2 regions of the Sphingomonas panacisoli genome follow, and region 1 is predicted to be linked to the other one. Evidence: predicted binding sites of a transcription regulator. Region 1 holds the regulator's gene; the other holds the start of a gene.
What was found. The regulator LexA, encoded in region 1, represses DNA repair genes until DNA is damaged. The targets are predictions, from matches to a motif close to GTTCCNCNCTTGTTCT.
Positions count from the first base shown of each region.

Region 2: a site for LexA is predicted at 5,467-5,482, ahead of recA (recombinase RecA). Genes of this name have one in related genera too.

Region 1 covers NZ_CP042306.1:1,332,896-1,340,475, reverse strand. Annotated here, with positions in the region: gene FPZ24_RS06805 (anthranilate synthase component II) at 1-549, shown strand, start outside; gene trpD (anthranilate phosphoribosyltransferase) at 546-1,541, shown strand; gene trpC (indole-3-glycerol phosphate synthase TrpC) at 1,538-2,326, shown strand; gene moaC (cyclic pyranopterin monophosphate synthase MoaC) at 2,319-2,789, shown strand; gene FPZ24_RS06785 ((R)-mandelonitrile lyase) at 2,858-3,253, opposite strand; gene FPZ24_RS06780 (molybdopterin molybdotransferase MoeA) at 3,351-4,538, shown strand; gene lexA (transcriptional repressor LexA) at 4,594-5,274, shown strand; gene FPZ24_RS06770 (PaaI family thioesterase) at 5,275-5,697, shown strand; gene FPZ24_RS06765 (ComEC/Rec2 family competence protein) at 5,611-7,580, opposite strand, start outside.
Region 2 covers NZ_CP042306.1:1,628,211-1,635,790, forward strand. Annotated here, with positions in the region: gene FPZ24_RS08360 (M13 family metallopeptidase) at 1-959, shown strand, start outside; gene FPZ24_RS08365 (hybrid sensor histidine kinase/response regulator) at 1,088-3,490, shown strand; gene FPZ24_RS08370 (response regulator) at 3,503-3,847, shown strand; gene FPZ24_RS08375 (phosphoribosyltransferase) at 3,844-4,359, opposite strand; gene FPZ24_RS08380 (adenosine deaminase) at 4,359-5,375, opposite strand; gene recA (recombinase RecA) at 5,558-6,643, shown strand; gene FPZ24_RS08390 (class I SAM-dependent methyltransferase) at 6,935-7,580, shown strand, end outside.

The sequences.
Region 1 (7,580 bases):
TGGAACCTGGTCCATTATCTGATGGAGCTGGGTCAGGAGGTGCGGGTCGAGCGCAACGACGCGCTGACCGCGGGCGACGCGCTGGCGAGCAATGCCGAAGCGTTCCTGATCTCGCCAGGACCGTGCACCCCCAATGAGGCGGGGATCAGCCTCGATCTGGTCGCGGCCTGCGCGGACGCGGGCAAGCCGTTGCTAGGCGTGTGCCTGGGCCACCAATCGATCGGCCAGCATTTCGGCGGACGCGTCGTGCGCGGCGGGCTGATGCACGGCAAGACCTCGGCGATCACGCATGACGGCACCGGCCTGTTCGCGGATATCCCGTCACCGTTCCGCGCGACGCGCTATCACTCGCTGGTGGTCGACGACATTCCGGGCGAATTGCTCGTCAACGCGGCCGCCGACGATGGTTTCGTCATGGGTTTCCGCCACCGCGACTTGCCGATCCACGGCGTGCAGTTCCATCCGGAAAGCATCGCGACCGAACATGGCCACGCGATGCTGGCGAACTTCCTGACAATCGCCGGTCTGACGCCCAAGGCGCTGGCATGAGCAGTTTCGCTCCGCTGCCCGATCCCTCGACGCCGCTATCGCGCGAGTCCGCGGCGTTGGCGTTCGCCGACATTCTCGACGCCAGGACCAGCGAGGACGCGATCGCCGACTTCCTCATCGCGCTCAGCGACCGCGGCGAGACCAGCATCGAGATCGCGGAGGCCGCCCGCGCGCTGCGCGATCGCCTGATCCCGATCGACGCCCCCGCCGGCGCGATCGACGTGTGCGGCACCGGCGGCGACGGGCATCACACGCTCAACGTCTCGACCGCCGTGTCGCTCGTGGTTGCCGCCAGCGGCGTCCCCGTCGCCAAGCACGGCAACCGCGCCGCGTCGAGCAAGGCGGGCGCCGCCGACACGCTCGAAGCGCTGGGGCTCAACATGGAACGCGCCGGGTCGATGGCGCAGGCGACGCTCGCCGACCTCGGCATCTGTTTCCTGTTCGCCGCCAACCACCACCCGGCGATGAAGCGCATCACCCCGATCCGCCGACGCATCGGCAAGCGCACGATCTTCAACTTGATGGGTCCGCTTGCGAGCCCAGCGCATGTCACCCGCCAGTTGATCGGCATTGCGCGGCCCGACTACGCGCAAACCTATGCCGAGGCTTTAGGGTCCTTGGGCACCGAAGCCGGGCTCATCGTGTCGGGCGAGGAAGGCCTGGACGAGGTGTCCGGCGCCGGCCCGACGATCGCGATCAGCGTCGGCCAGCTTTCAATGCCCGTGCGTATTGCTCCCGAGGATGCCGGTCTGCCCCGCCACCCGATCGCCGCGATCCATGGTGGCGATCCCGCCTACAACGCCGCCGCACTCCGCCGACTGTTGCAAGGCGAGCATGGCGCGTATCGCGACGCCGTCCTGATCAACGCCGCTGCCGCGCTGATGGTGGCGGGTCACGCCGACAGCCTGACGGAGGGCGCCGAGGAAGCCGCCGAGACGATCGACAAGGGCCTTGCCAACACGCTGCTCGATTGCTGGATCGCCTACACATGACCGACATCCTGCAACGCATCATCGAGACCAAGCGCGCCGAAGTCGCCGCCAAGAAGGCTACCACGTCGCTCGCCAGCCTGGAGGCGATGATCGCGCGTCGCGACAGCCCGCGCGGGTTCAAGGCGGCGCTCGACAAGAAGGCGAAGACCGGCCCCGCTCTGATCGCCGAGATCAAGAAGGCGAGCCCGTCCAAGGGCGTGATTCGCGAGGATTTCGATCCGCCCGCACATGCCCGGGCCTATCAACGCGGCGGTGCGACGTGCCTCTCGGTCCTGACCGACGAACAGTATTTCCAGGGCGACGATTCCTATCTCGCGCTCGTCCATGACACCGTGCCGCTACCGATCATCCGCAAGGACTTCATGATCGACCCCTGGCAGGTCCACGAAAGCCGCGCGCTCGGCGCCGATGCGATCCTGATCATCGTCGCCGCGCTCGACGACATGCGGATGGCGGACATCGAAGCCGCGGCGATCGACTGCAAGCTCGACGTGCTGGTCGAGGTGCACGACGAACGTGAAATGGAGCGCGCGTTGAAGCTCAAATCGCGGCTGATCGGCGTCAACAACCGCGACCTGCGCGATTTCTCGGTAAGTTTCGACCGCACCTACGAACTCGTCGGCAAAGCCCCCGCGGAATGCACGTTCGTGGCGGAGAGCGGGCTTACCGGCCGCGCCGATCTGGATGCGATGCGCGAGAAGGGGATCGACTGCTTCCTGGTCGGCGAAGCGCTGATGCGCGCCGACGACGTGGAAGCGGCGACGCGGGCATTGCTCGGTGGCTGACCTCACCCATCTCGACGAAGCAGGCGCCGCGCGAATGGTCGATGTCTCCGCCAAGCCCGACACGCCGCGGCGCGCGGTGGCCGAGGGCCGCATTGCGATGTCGGCCGAAGCTACTGCCGCGATCCGCGACGGCGCGGTGGCGAAGGGCGACGTGCTCGCCGTCGCGCGCGTCGCCGGGATCATGGCGGCGAAGCGCACAGGCGACCTGATACCGCTCTGTCATCCCCTGCCGATCACCAGCGTCGCCGTGGACCTCATCACGGACGACATCGGCGTCACCGCCACCGCAACCGTCACCACGACGGGCAAGACCGGCGTCGAGATGGAGGCGATGACCGCCGTGTCGGTTGCGCTGCTGACGATCTACGACATGGCCAAGGCGATCGACAAAGGCATGACGATCGGCGACGTGCGGCTGCTGGAGAAAAGCGGCGGCAAATCGGGGTACTGGACCGCGCCCTAGCCGGACATTCCGTCGTTACACGCGATGTGCGAAAGTATCGCAAGCCTCGCCCGCGACGCGTGACGCGACTACCCGCCATATTGTTCGTCGGTCACCTTTTCCAGCCAATCCACGACCTTGCCGTCGAGCGCCTCGGCGATCGCGATATGCGTCATCGCCGTGGAGGCGGTTGCGCCGTGCCAATGCTTTTCGCCGGGCGCGAACCAGATGATGTCGCCCGGCCGGATTTCCTCGCGCGCTCCCCCTTCGCGCTGCGCCCAACCCAGCCCGGCCGTCACGATCAGCGTTTGGCCCAATGGATGCGTATGCCACGCCGTCCGTGCTCCTGGTTCGAATGTCACCGTCGCACCGCCAACCCGCGCAGGAGCTTCGGTCTTGAACGGCGCATCGAGCCGGACCGTGCCGGTGAAATAGTCGGCCGGCCCCGGGGCCGATGGCTGCGATCCGCTGCGCTTGATATCCACGATGTCCTCCCGATCGGTTGCAGTCCAACGCCTTGGACACCAGTACGATCCGCAAGGGGACTGTAACAATGCGGCGGGTTCGTGCCATGGTCCCAACATGAGTTCGCTCCTCCCCGTCGCCGACGCGCAGGTACGGCTGTTCGCAATGGCGCCGCGCGTTGCGGCGGAGACGGTGCCGCTCCCGCAAGCGGCCGGACGATGGCTGGCCGAGCCCGTCGTTGCACGCCGCTCCCAACCCGCAGCCGACTTGTCGTCGATGGACGGTTACGCGATCCGCTTCGCCGACCTGCCCGGGCCCTGGCGCGTGGCCGGCGAGAGCGCGGCGGGGCGGCCGTTTTTCGGGCCGGTCGGTCCAGGCGAAGCGGCGCGCGTGTTCACCGGCGCGACGATGCCTGCGGGAACGGACAGCGTGCTTGTGCAGGAGGAGGCTTCGCGCAACGGCGACACATTGATACTCGCCGGCCAAGGCCCACCACGGCTCGGCATGAGCGTCCGGCGCCAGGGTCTAGATTTCACCGCGGGCGATACGCTGATCGCCGCCGGCGAACGGCTGACCCCGGCGCGGATCGCGCTGGCGGCGACAGGTGGCCATGGCGAGCTCGTCGTCAACCGGCGGTTGCGCGTGGCGATCCTGGCGACCGGCGACGAGTTGATCGCGCCGGGCGCGATGTCGGACGATCCGCTTGCCCTGCCCGAAGGCAACAGCACGATGCTCGCGGCGATGCTCGCCGATCTGCCCGTCGATGTGACGCTGCTCGGCATCGTCCCTGACGAGCTCGACGCGCTCAAGACTGCCTTCTCCCGCGCGAAGGCCGACATCATCGTGACCACCGGCGGCGCATCGGTCGGGGATCACGACCTCGTCCGGCCCGCCCTCGAAGCCGTCGGCGGCGTCATCGATTTCTGGCGGATCGCGATCCGGCCGGGCAAGCCGATGCTCGCGGGAGCGCTCGGCGACGCGGTCGTGCTCGGCTTGCCGGGCAATCCGGTATCGGCGTTCGTCACCGCGACCCTGTTCCTCCGCCCGTTGATCGCGGCGATGGCGGGTACGGCCGATCCGCTACCCAAAACGATCACCGCGACGCTCGCCGAGCCCCTGCCGGCCAACGATCACCGTCAGGATTATCTCCGTGCCACGACATGCGACGGACGCGTCGCCATGGCGCCGATCCAGGACAGTTCGATGCTTGCCACCCTCGCCCGCGCCGACTGCCTGATCGTCCGTTCGCCGCATGCGCCGCCCGCGCAAATCGGCGACGACGTGGAGATCGTTACGCTCGCTTGACTTGGTTCGGAATGTTCCATATTGGTTCCGCGTCTGTTCTGGACGGAGGAACATCATGCTCACGAAGAAGCAGCACGAACTCATCTGCTTCATCAACGACCGGCTTGCCGATACCGGGGTGTCGCCGTCGTTCGAGGAAATGAAGGAAGCGCTCGACCTCAAGTCGAAATCGGGCGTGCATCGCCTGATCTCCGCATTGGAGGAGCGACAGTTCCTGCGTCGCCTGCCCAACCGCGCGCGCGCGCTCGAAGTGCTCAAGATGCCCGAGCGTGCCGAGGCCAAGCGGCCCGCTGCGACCACGGCGACGCTGCCGAAGGGTAACAATTACCGTCCGATGCCCGAACCGGCCAACGACGTGATCGAAATCCCGCTGCACGGCCGCATCGCCGCCGGTGTCCCGATCGAAGCATTCGAAGGATCGTCGATGCTTGCGGTCCCCGCGGCCTTGCTCGGCAATGGCGAACATTACGCGCTCGAAGTGTCGGGCGATTCGATGGTCGAGGCCGGTATTCTCGACGGCGACTATGCGTTGATCCGCCGCACCGAGACCGCGCGCGACGGCGAGATCGTCGTAGCGCTGATCGAGGATAGCGAAGCGACGCTCAAATATTTCCGCCGCGAGGGCGCGATGGTCCGGCTCGACCCGGCCAACCGGGCATACGATCCGCAGCGTTACGCTCCGGCGCAAGTCCGCGTGCAGGGACGCCTGGCGGGGTTGCTGCGGCGCTACGACTAAGTGTCGAGCGTCTTCGATCGTTTTCCGAAACCGCCTTGTGCGGAGACGCTAGGCTGGGAGCTGCTGGCGGCCGATCCGGCGACCGGTGCCGTGCGGATCGCGTTCGAGGCTAGGCCCGCTTTCTGCAATCCCGGTGGCAACATCCAGGGCGGTTTCGTCGCGGCGATGCTCGACGACACGCTGGGGCCGGCAGTCTTGGTGAAGACCGATGGCGCTGCTTATTGCGCGACGATCGACCTGTCGGTGCGGTTCCTGGCGCCGGCCAAGCCCGGACGGCTGATCGGCGACGGCCGCATCGTCCAGCTCGGTAAGACGATCGCGTTTCTCGAAGGTGAGTTACGGGACGACAGTGGCCGCATCGTTGCGACCGCTACCGCGTCCGCGCGCGTCGTTCCCACCGCCGGGCTCGCGCGAACCTCCTGACCGCGCCGTCATCCACGGATGGCGGTCGTCAGTCGAGCGGACGGTGACGACCCGCCCACTCGACAGCGCGATCGCGACGCCGCCGGTCTTGCGCAATGTCGGCGCGTCGAGCTTGAGCCAAGTCGGCGTGCAGGTGCGCGGCAAGCGGCGATCGCTGACGACGATATCGGCCGATCGGCAGGCGTCGGCGAGTTGCTCGATCGGGAGTTGGTAGAGGCTGCGCGTCGCGAGGATGCGGAAGGAGCGGCCGCCCGACACGATCGTCGCCAGACACGCATCGCGGCTGCACGACGCGAACGGCTGTTCGGACAGCAGCAGCGCCTCGCCGTCGACGCCGGCATTTTCCGCCATCGTGTCGCGGGCATAGTCGCCGGCCTTGTCGCGCAGCATCGCGATGCGCCCGTCCGGCGTGCGCACCGCTAGATGCTGGCCGTCGCCCGAGACGAGCAGGTCCGGCGCGGGCGTCATCAGCGCCCAGACCGCCCCCACCGCGAACGGTGCCAGTCCGATAAACCGCGCGCGCATTCGCAGCAACGCGACGACCAAACCGCCCGCGACCATCAATCCATACGCGCCGCCCGGCATCGCCGGCAGCATCGCGAGCGACCCCGGCGCGCCCGCCGCGATGCGCGCGATCCACAGCAGCAGCGCGAGCGCTTTGCCCGTCACCCACCAGAACGGCGCGCCCAGCCCGACCGCGTCGAACGCCAGCGCTAAGGCCTCGGCCGGCATGATCACGAACGTGGTCAGCGGGATCGCGACGATATTGGCGAACGCGCCGTACAGCCCGCTCTTGTGGAAATGGTAGAGCGCGATCGGCGCCAGCGCGGCCTCGACCATCACGCCGGTCAGCAACAGCGACCCGACCTCGCGCCCGACCTTGCGCCACCACGCCTCGTCGCGCTTCATGAACCAGGCTTTCACCCGTGGATGCTCGTGCAGCGCGACGATCGTGGCGACGGCGGCAAAGCTCAGCTGGAAGCTCGGGCCCATCAGCGCCTCGGGCCACAGGAGCAGCACGACGAACGCGCCCGCCGCGACCAGCCGGAGCGTGATCGCCTCGCGTCCCATCGCCAGCGCCGCCATTACCAGGAGGGCCGCAATGCACGACCGCGCGGTCGGCACCTGTCCACCGGTCAGCAGCGTATAGCCGATCGCGGCGAGCGCGCCGACGCCTGCCGCGATCACCGGGATACGCGTGCGAAGCGCGAGCCACGGCCACAAGGCGAGCAGCCGCGTGACCGCCCAGATCGTCGCCGCGACGACGGCGGTGATGTGCAATCCGCTGACCGACAGCAGATGCGCGAGCCCCGAACGACGCATCGCATCGGAGTCCGCCTCGCCGATCGCGCCCTCGTCGCCCGCCGCCAGCGCGGCCGCGATCCCACCCGCGCTGCCGGCGACCTGCGCTTCGATGTGCGCGGCGAGGCGCGCGCGTAGTCCGTTCGACTGGGTCCCGGGCGTCACCACCGTCACCGGTGCGATTCCTTTCCCCGTCGCGCCGAGCCGATCGAACCAGGCGACGCGGCGGAAATCATACGCGCCGGGTACCGTAGCCTCGTTGGGCGGCATGAGACGGGCTTGCAGCTTGATGATAACGTCAGGCCCGAGCCCCGTCGGCGCATCGGTTTGGGCAAGGTTGACCCGGATCCTCGGCGGCAACGCTACCGGCGGACGCCCCTCGCCACTCTTTGCGCCATCCTCCACCGACAGGGGCGCCAATCGCAGCCGCACCAATTCCCGCGCCGGCAATGGCTCGACACTCTCGACCCGCGCGGTCATTGTCACGATCGCCGGCCACGTCAGCACCGGCGCCGCGACCGAATTCGCGCGCCACCACGCCAGCCCGATCCCCAGCGCGGCAACCGCCGCGCCGATCGCGA
Region 2 (7,580 bases), 300 kb from region 1:
CCGACGACGTCAGCAAGGTCTATGTCGCCAAATACTTCCCGCCGGCGACCAAGGCGGCTGCCGATACGATGGTGAAAAACATCATCGCCGCAATGAACGTACGGATCGAAAAGCTCGACTGGATGACGCCCGAGACCAAGGCCAAGGCGCATGCGAAACTCGCCGCTTTCACGCCGCGGATCGGCTATCCGTCGCAATGGCACGATTATGCCGCGCTGGAGATCGTCAAGGGCGACGCGTTCGGCAACGAGCTTCGCGCCAATCAATGGTCGTTCGACGACAATCGCAGCAAGATCGGCCAGCCGGTGCGGCGCTGGGAATGGGGCCTGACCCCGATGACGGTCAACGCGCAGGCTAATCCGCGCCTCGTCGCGATCACCTTCCCGGCGGCGATCATGCAGCCGCCATTCTTCGATCCCAATGCCGATCCCGCCGTTAATTACGGCGGCATGGGCGCCGTCATCGGCCACGAAATGAGCCATCATTTCGACGATCAGGGGTCGAAATACGACAAGAACGGCAAACTGACGCAATGGTGGACCGAAGCGGACGTCGCGGCGTTCAAGAAGCGCAGCGCCGATCTGGTCGCCGAATACGACAAATACGAGCCGTTGCCGGGCAAGTTCGTGAAGGGCGCGCTTACGCTCGGCGAGAATAGCGCCGATCTGGCGGGGCTAAGCGCGTCGTACGACGCCTACCACAATTCGCTGGGCGGCAAGCCAGCGCCGATGATCGGCGGCTATACCGGCGACCAGCGCTTCTATCTCGGCTGGGCGCAGGTGTGGCGGCGCAGCTATCGCGAGGCCAATCTGATCCAGCGTTTGCTGATCGACCCTCACGCGCCGTCGGTTCAGCGCAGCTGGATCGTGCGGAACATGGATCCCTGGTACGCGGCGTTCAAAGCGCAGCCGGGTCAGAAGATGTATCTGCCGCCGGAACAGCGCGTGCGGATCTGGTAACCGAGCTCCCCGAGCGGGGATGACGGCGCCGTCGATGGGGTCGCCCGTCGACGGCGCCCTTTCTTCTTGGCGATGCGAGAAACAGGTCCGGCTTGACCTGCCCGCTGACCCCGCCACAAGGGACCGCGATGGCCTCTCGCCCCGCCACCTTTTCATCCCCGACTGCGGGTCAGCGCCAGGCGCTGATCGTCGCTGCCTTATGCGGAATGTCGGCGGCGCTGATCGCGCTGCTGGTATTGCGCAGTCTCGAGATTGCCGGCGGGTTTGCCGCGGCGATGCTGCTGGTCGTCGCCACGGCGTTCGTCTGGCATCGCTTCTCGCCCGCGGCGGCAGCCGAAGCGCCGGCCGATGTGGATTGGAGCGTCGCACGCACCCTGGCCGCGGCAAGCAGCGACGCGCTGGCGGTGACCGATCGCGCGGGCAAGCTGATCTGCGCCAACGAAACCTATCGCGCGCGGTTCGGCGGCTATCCGACACCGCCGGGTTTGCCGCTAGACGGCGCCGGCACAGCCGATCTTGCCAGTGCCGGACGGACCGCGTGGCGCGACGGATCGGCGCAGATCGATCGGCTGGTGGCGCGCGGACGACCGATGGCGGTCGCGGTCGATCGCGCGGGCGAGGGCGACGATATGCTCGTATGGCGTTTCCACGACGCTGCTGGGCTCGATATCGCCGCCAACGTCCAGTCGCTGATCGCGGGATCGACCGGGGATCGCCTCGCCGCCGCCGGAATCATGGCCGCATTGATCGCACCCGACGGCAAGCTTCTCGCCGCCAATCGCGTGCTGCGCGAACGGTCGATGGGGCATGAGGAGAGCGTCGTCGTCGGCCGCGACTTCGCACGCTTCCTGACCGCCGACGACAAAGGGCAGGTCCGGTTCGAGCGCGAAGGCGGGAAGGGCACGCCGCTGCGCATCCTGCAAATCCCCTTCCTCGAAGGCGACGATGCGCCGATCCTGGTCGCGTTGCTCGACGAGGAGGAAAGCGGCCAGCCGGCGATCGGCGCCAGCGCCGCGGCGCACGTCAAAAGCCTGATATCCTTGCTGCCGGTCGGATTGGCGCTGGTCGATCGCGACGGGCGCTTCATCCAGATGAACGATTCGTTCGTACGCGCCGCGTTGGTCGATCCGAACCAGCCGCCGCTCTATCCCGGCGATCTGGTCGTCCGCGAAGACAAGGCCGCCGTCGCCGACGCGGTGCGCAAGTTCGCGAACGGCGCGACGCATTCGGCCGATATGGCGATCCGGTTGAAGGATCATCCGGACGAACCGGTCGCGCTGACGATCGCCGGTGCGCGCGGGTTGGGCGATGCCGCGGTGCTGCTCAGCCTCAAAGACAATGGCGAGGAAACGCGGCTAAAGCGCGAGGTGGCGCAGGCGACCAAGATGCAGGCGGTTGGTCAGCTCGCGGGTGGCGTCGCGCACGATTTCAACAATATCCTGACCGCGATCATCGGCCATTGCGACCTGATGCTGATGCGCCATTCGCCAGGCGACAGCGATTATGACGACATTCAGCAGGTCAAGGCGAACTCGAACCGCGCCGCCAGCCTGACGCGACAATTGCTGGCCTTCTCGCGCCAGCAGACGTTGCGGCCGCAGGTTCTGCAGCTGCCCGATGTGATCTCCGAGGTGTCGCAGCTGCTGAAGCGCTTGATGGGCGAAACGGTAAAGCTCGAAGTCCATCACGGCCGCAACCTGGGCCCGGTCCGCGCCGATCCGGGACAGCTCGAACAGGTCGTTGTCAACCTCGCGGTCAACGCGCGCGACGCGATGCTGTCGAACGAAGGCAGCGGCGGAACGCTGACCATCACATGCCGCGCGGTGACCGCCGCCGAGGTCCGCAAGCTGGGCAACGATATCCTGCCCGTCGCCGATTATTCGCTGCTCGAAATCGCCGACACCGGCACCGGCATCCCGCCCGACATCGTCGGCAAGATCTTCGAGCCGTTCTTCACCACCAAGGAAGTGGGGAAGGGGACCGGTCTCGGCCTCTCGACTGTCTACGGCATCGTCAAGCAATCGGGCGGCTATATCTTCGCCGACAGCCGGCCGGGTCGGGGGGCGACCTTCTCGATCTATCTGCCGGTCCACACCGCCGGCACGCCGACCGCGACCAAGCGCGTCGAACCGCGCGACAAGCCCGCCGACCTATGGGGGACCGGCACGATCCTGCTGGTCGAGGACGAGGACATGGTCCGCGTCGTCGCCGAACGCGCGCTGACGCGGCAGGGCTATACGGTCCTGACCGCCGAACATGGTGAGGCGGCGCTGGAATTGCTCGCGACCAGCGACCGGCCCGATCTGCTCATCTCCGACGTCGTGATGCCGACGATGGATGGCCCGACGATGGTCCGCCACGCGCGTGAACGCTATCCCGACCTGCCGATCCTGTTCATGTCGGGCTATGCCGAGGAGCAATTGCGCAAGTCCATCGATCTCGACAATGTTTCCTTCCTGCCCAAGCCCTTTTCGGTACAGCAACTCGCCGAAGCCGCCCGCGACGTGCTTGCCGCGGCGGCAAACGACTGACAAAGCGCGCCGATGCCGATCCACCGCATACTGATCGTCGAGGACGAACCGCTGATCGCAATGATGCTCGAGGACTTCCTCGACGCGCTCGGCAAGCATTGCGTCGGCACGTGCGATACCGTGCAGTCGGCGCTGGCGACGATCGCCGACGAAAAGCCGGATGCGGCGATCCTCGACATCAACCTCTCGGGCGGCGAGAAAAGCTGGCCCGTCGCCGACGCGCTGGCGGCGGAAGGCATTCCGTTCGTGCTGTCGAGCGGCGGGGACGAGGTGACCGACGGGCACCAGGAACGCCCGCGACTGACCAAGCCCTATACGATGGACGGCGTGGAGAAGGCGCTCGCCGCGCTGGGCTAGGCGATCCGCTCCGGCACCGCCGCCGCATCGGCATCGAGCGACGTCTGCGGCGCGACCGCTTCCCAGGGAAAGACGAACCAGTCCTTGCGCTCGTTGCGGTCGATGACCTCGGCGCGATACTCGACCTGTTCCGCGGATCGTTTGTTGTCGAGCAGAGTCGCGAACCGCACATGGTCGCGCGCCGCACCCGCGGTCGCCAGCGCAGCGCGCAGCTTGCCGATCGTCGCGCCGGTATCGTTAATGTCGTCGACGAACAGCAGCCGCTCGCCGTCGCGCGTCCGCGCCGCCAGCCGGATCAGTGGCGCGTCGGAGAAATCCTCGACATTCGACGAATGATCGACCGACAGCATCGGCAACCCCGTCGCGTGGCTGAGATACACCGCCGGCGCGAGCCCGCCGCGGCCGATCCCGATGATAAAGCTCGGCGTCCAGTCGCTATTCGCGAGCTCGGCGGCGAGGACATGGACTTGCTCGACGAACGCGTCGTGCGCGATCAGCGTGAAGATCGGCATCAGGCGTTCTCCTCCACATAGGCGTCGAGCCGCACCAAGTGCGCCGCGACCTCGTCGTCGCTCAGGAACGATCCCAGGAACGAATTGCGCGCCAGCGTCGCGAGTTCCGGCTTGCCGAGCCCGCGCGCGATCGCCGCCGCGCGGTAATTCTCGCCGATATACCCGCCGAAATAGGCGGGATCGTCAGAATTGATCGTCGCGCGCAGCCCTTCGCGCAGCATCCGGTCGATCGGATGCTCGTCGATCGACGCGACGTTGCAGAGCTTCACGTTCGATAGGGGGCAGACGGTCAGCGTCATTCCCGTGCGCGCCAGCCGCGCGGTCAGGACGGGGTCCTCCAGGCTGCGATTGCCATGGTCGAGCCGGTCGATGCCGAGGATATCGAGCGCTTGGAGCACGTACGCCGGCGGCCCTTCCTCGCCGGCATGCGCGACGAGCTTGAGGCCCTTGGCCCGCGCCGCCGCGAACACGCGGGCGAACTTCTCCGGTGGATGCCCGACCTCCGACGAATCCAGGCCCACGCCCGTGATCCGATCGAGCCACGGCTCCGCCATCGCGAGCGTCTCGAACGCCGCCTCTTCGCTCAAATGACGCAGAAAGCACAGGATCAGCTTCGATGTCAGCCCATGCTTCGCCTCGGCCTCGGCCATGCCGGCCAGCAACCCGCGCATCACCGTGTCGAACGCGATCCCGCGATCGGTATGCGTTTGCGGATCGAAAAAGATCTCGGCATGCACCACGCCGTCGGCTGCCGCGCGATCGAAATAGGCAATCGCCATGTCGCGGAAATCGGCTTCGGTGATCAGCACCGACGCGCCGGCGTAATAGATGTCGAGGAAATCCTGCAGGTTCGAAAAGGAATAGGCGGCACGGACCTCGTCGACCGTCTTGAACGGGATCGCCACATCGTTGCGGGCGGCCAGCGCGAACATCAGTTCGGGCTCCAGGCTGCCCTCGATATGGAGGTGGAGCTCCGCTTTGGGCAGGCCGGTAATGAAGGTCGCGAAGTCGGTCATCGGGCGACAATCGCCCGGCGCGGGAGCAGGGGCAAGAGCACTTCTCGTATCTGGTGATCGGCCAACGAGAACAAAAGAGGAAAATATTTTCGTTCCACTATTGTTCTACCGGAACAAACGCGATACACGCCCTCCAACAGCATTGACGCGGACGTGGTTCGCACTAGGCGGTGGAGGCTCCAATGGCGGCATCTTTGAAGGTCATCGACAATCCCATGGCATTGAGCAACGACAAGAGTTCGGGTGAACGCGCCAAGGCGCTCGAAGCCGCGCTGGCGCAGATCGATCGCGCGTTTGGCAAGGGGTCGGCGATGAAGCTGGGCTCCAAGGAAACGATGCAGGTCGAGGCGATCTCGACCGGCAGCCTAGGGCTCGACATCGCACTCGGCGTCGGTGGTCTGCCGCGCGGCCGCGTGATCGAGGTCTATGGTCCGGAAAGTTCGGGCAAGACGACGCTGGCACTCCACGTCATCGCCGAAGCGCAGAAGAACGGTGGCACCGCGGCGTTCGTCGATGCCGAACACGCGCTCGACCCGGTCTACGCCAAGAAGCTCGGGGTCGATATCGACGAACTGATCGTGTCACAGCCCGATACTGGCGAGCAGGCGCTTGAGATCGTCGATACGCTGGTCCGGTCGAATGCGATCGACGTGCTGGTGGTCGATTCGGTCGCCGCGCTGGTGCCGCGTGCGGAAATCGAAGGCGAGATGGGCGACAGCCATGTCGGCTTGCAGGCCCGCCTGATGTCGCAGTCGCTGCGCAAGCTGACCGGCTCGATCAGTCGCTCGCGTTGCATGGTGATCTTCATTAACCAGCTGCGCATGAAGATCGGCGTGATGTACGGCAATCCGGAAACCACGACCGGCGGCAATGCGCTCAAATTTTACGCCTCGGTCCGTCTCGACATCCGCCGCACCGGCGCGATCAAGGATCGCGACGACGTGGTCGGCAATTCGACCCGCGTGAAGGTCGTCAAGAACAAGGTCGCCCCGCCGTTCAAGCAGGTCGAATTCGACATCATGTACGGCGAAGGCATCTCGAAGATCGGCGAAGTGCTCGACCTCGGAGTGAAGGCCGGCCTGGTCGAGAAATCGGGCGCCTGGTTCAGCTACGACAGCGTCCGCATCGGTCAGGGCCGCGAGAACGCCAAGGTTTTCCTAAAGGAAAATCCCGAGATGGCCGACCGCCTGGAAAAGGCGATCCGCACGCGTACCGATGCCGTCGCCGAAGAGATGATGGCCGGCCCGTCGGAAGAAGACGACATTTAATTCGCGGGTCGATCAGGCGCTTATCGAAAAAACGCGCTGTCACAATGCTGCAATGCAACCAAAGCGCTTGATCGACGTTAACGCTTAACCCCCCCCCCGCGGCGACCCCCGTCCGCCGCAATTCCCGGAAAGGCCCGCCCGCGTCGGCGGGCCTTTCATATTTGGGGTGATGGCTTCTAAGCTGGTCTGCGCTGTGCCATCGTCGAGTAGCGTATCTCTGCGTGCGCGTTGACCAATCGCCGCCCAGACTGGCGCGACGAGCGATTGGCAGGTTGGGTAGGGGGAGACGGGATGTTCTCGACCGATGAATGGACCGGCCGTACCGGCGACGTCTGGGCCGACGAATGGCGCCGCACCGATCGCAGTTTCGACGGTCTGTCGGATCACCTGAACGCCGCCATTCTCGCAGTGGCGCCCGCGAGCGGGCGCGCCGTCGATCTGGGCTGCGGAGCCGGCGCGACATCGATGGCGCTGGCCATCGCCAGGCCCGACCTAGCCGTAACAGGGTTGGACATTTCTCCCGGCCTAGTCGCGGTGGCGCAGCAACGCGGACAAGGCATAGCGAACCTTCAATTCAAAATGGCCGATACGGGAATGCTTCGATCGGACGTTGCCCCCGATCTCCTCGTGTCGCGCCACGGCGTGATGTTCTACCCTAATCCGGTAGCAGCTTTCACGACGATCAGAGCGGCATCGCGGCCTGGCGCAACGCTGGTCTTTTCCTGTTTCCGTGACCGCGGCGCGAACGTTTGGGCGTTGCTGAGCGACGCGTTGGTCGGTGCTCCCGCGCCGCAGCCCTCGGGCTACGTGCCGGGGCCGTTCGCGTTCGCCGACCGCACCTTCGTCACCGACCTGCTGACCGATAGCGGCTGGACGAACGTCGCCGCCGATCCGATCGACTACACCTACGTCGCGGGACAGGGCGAGGACCCCGTGG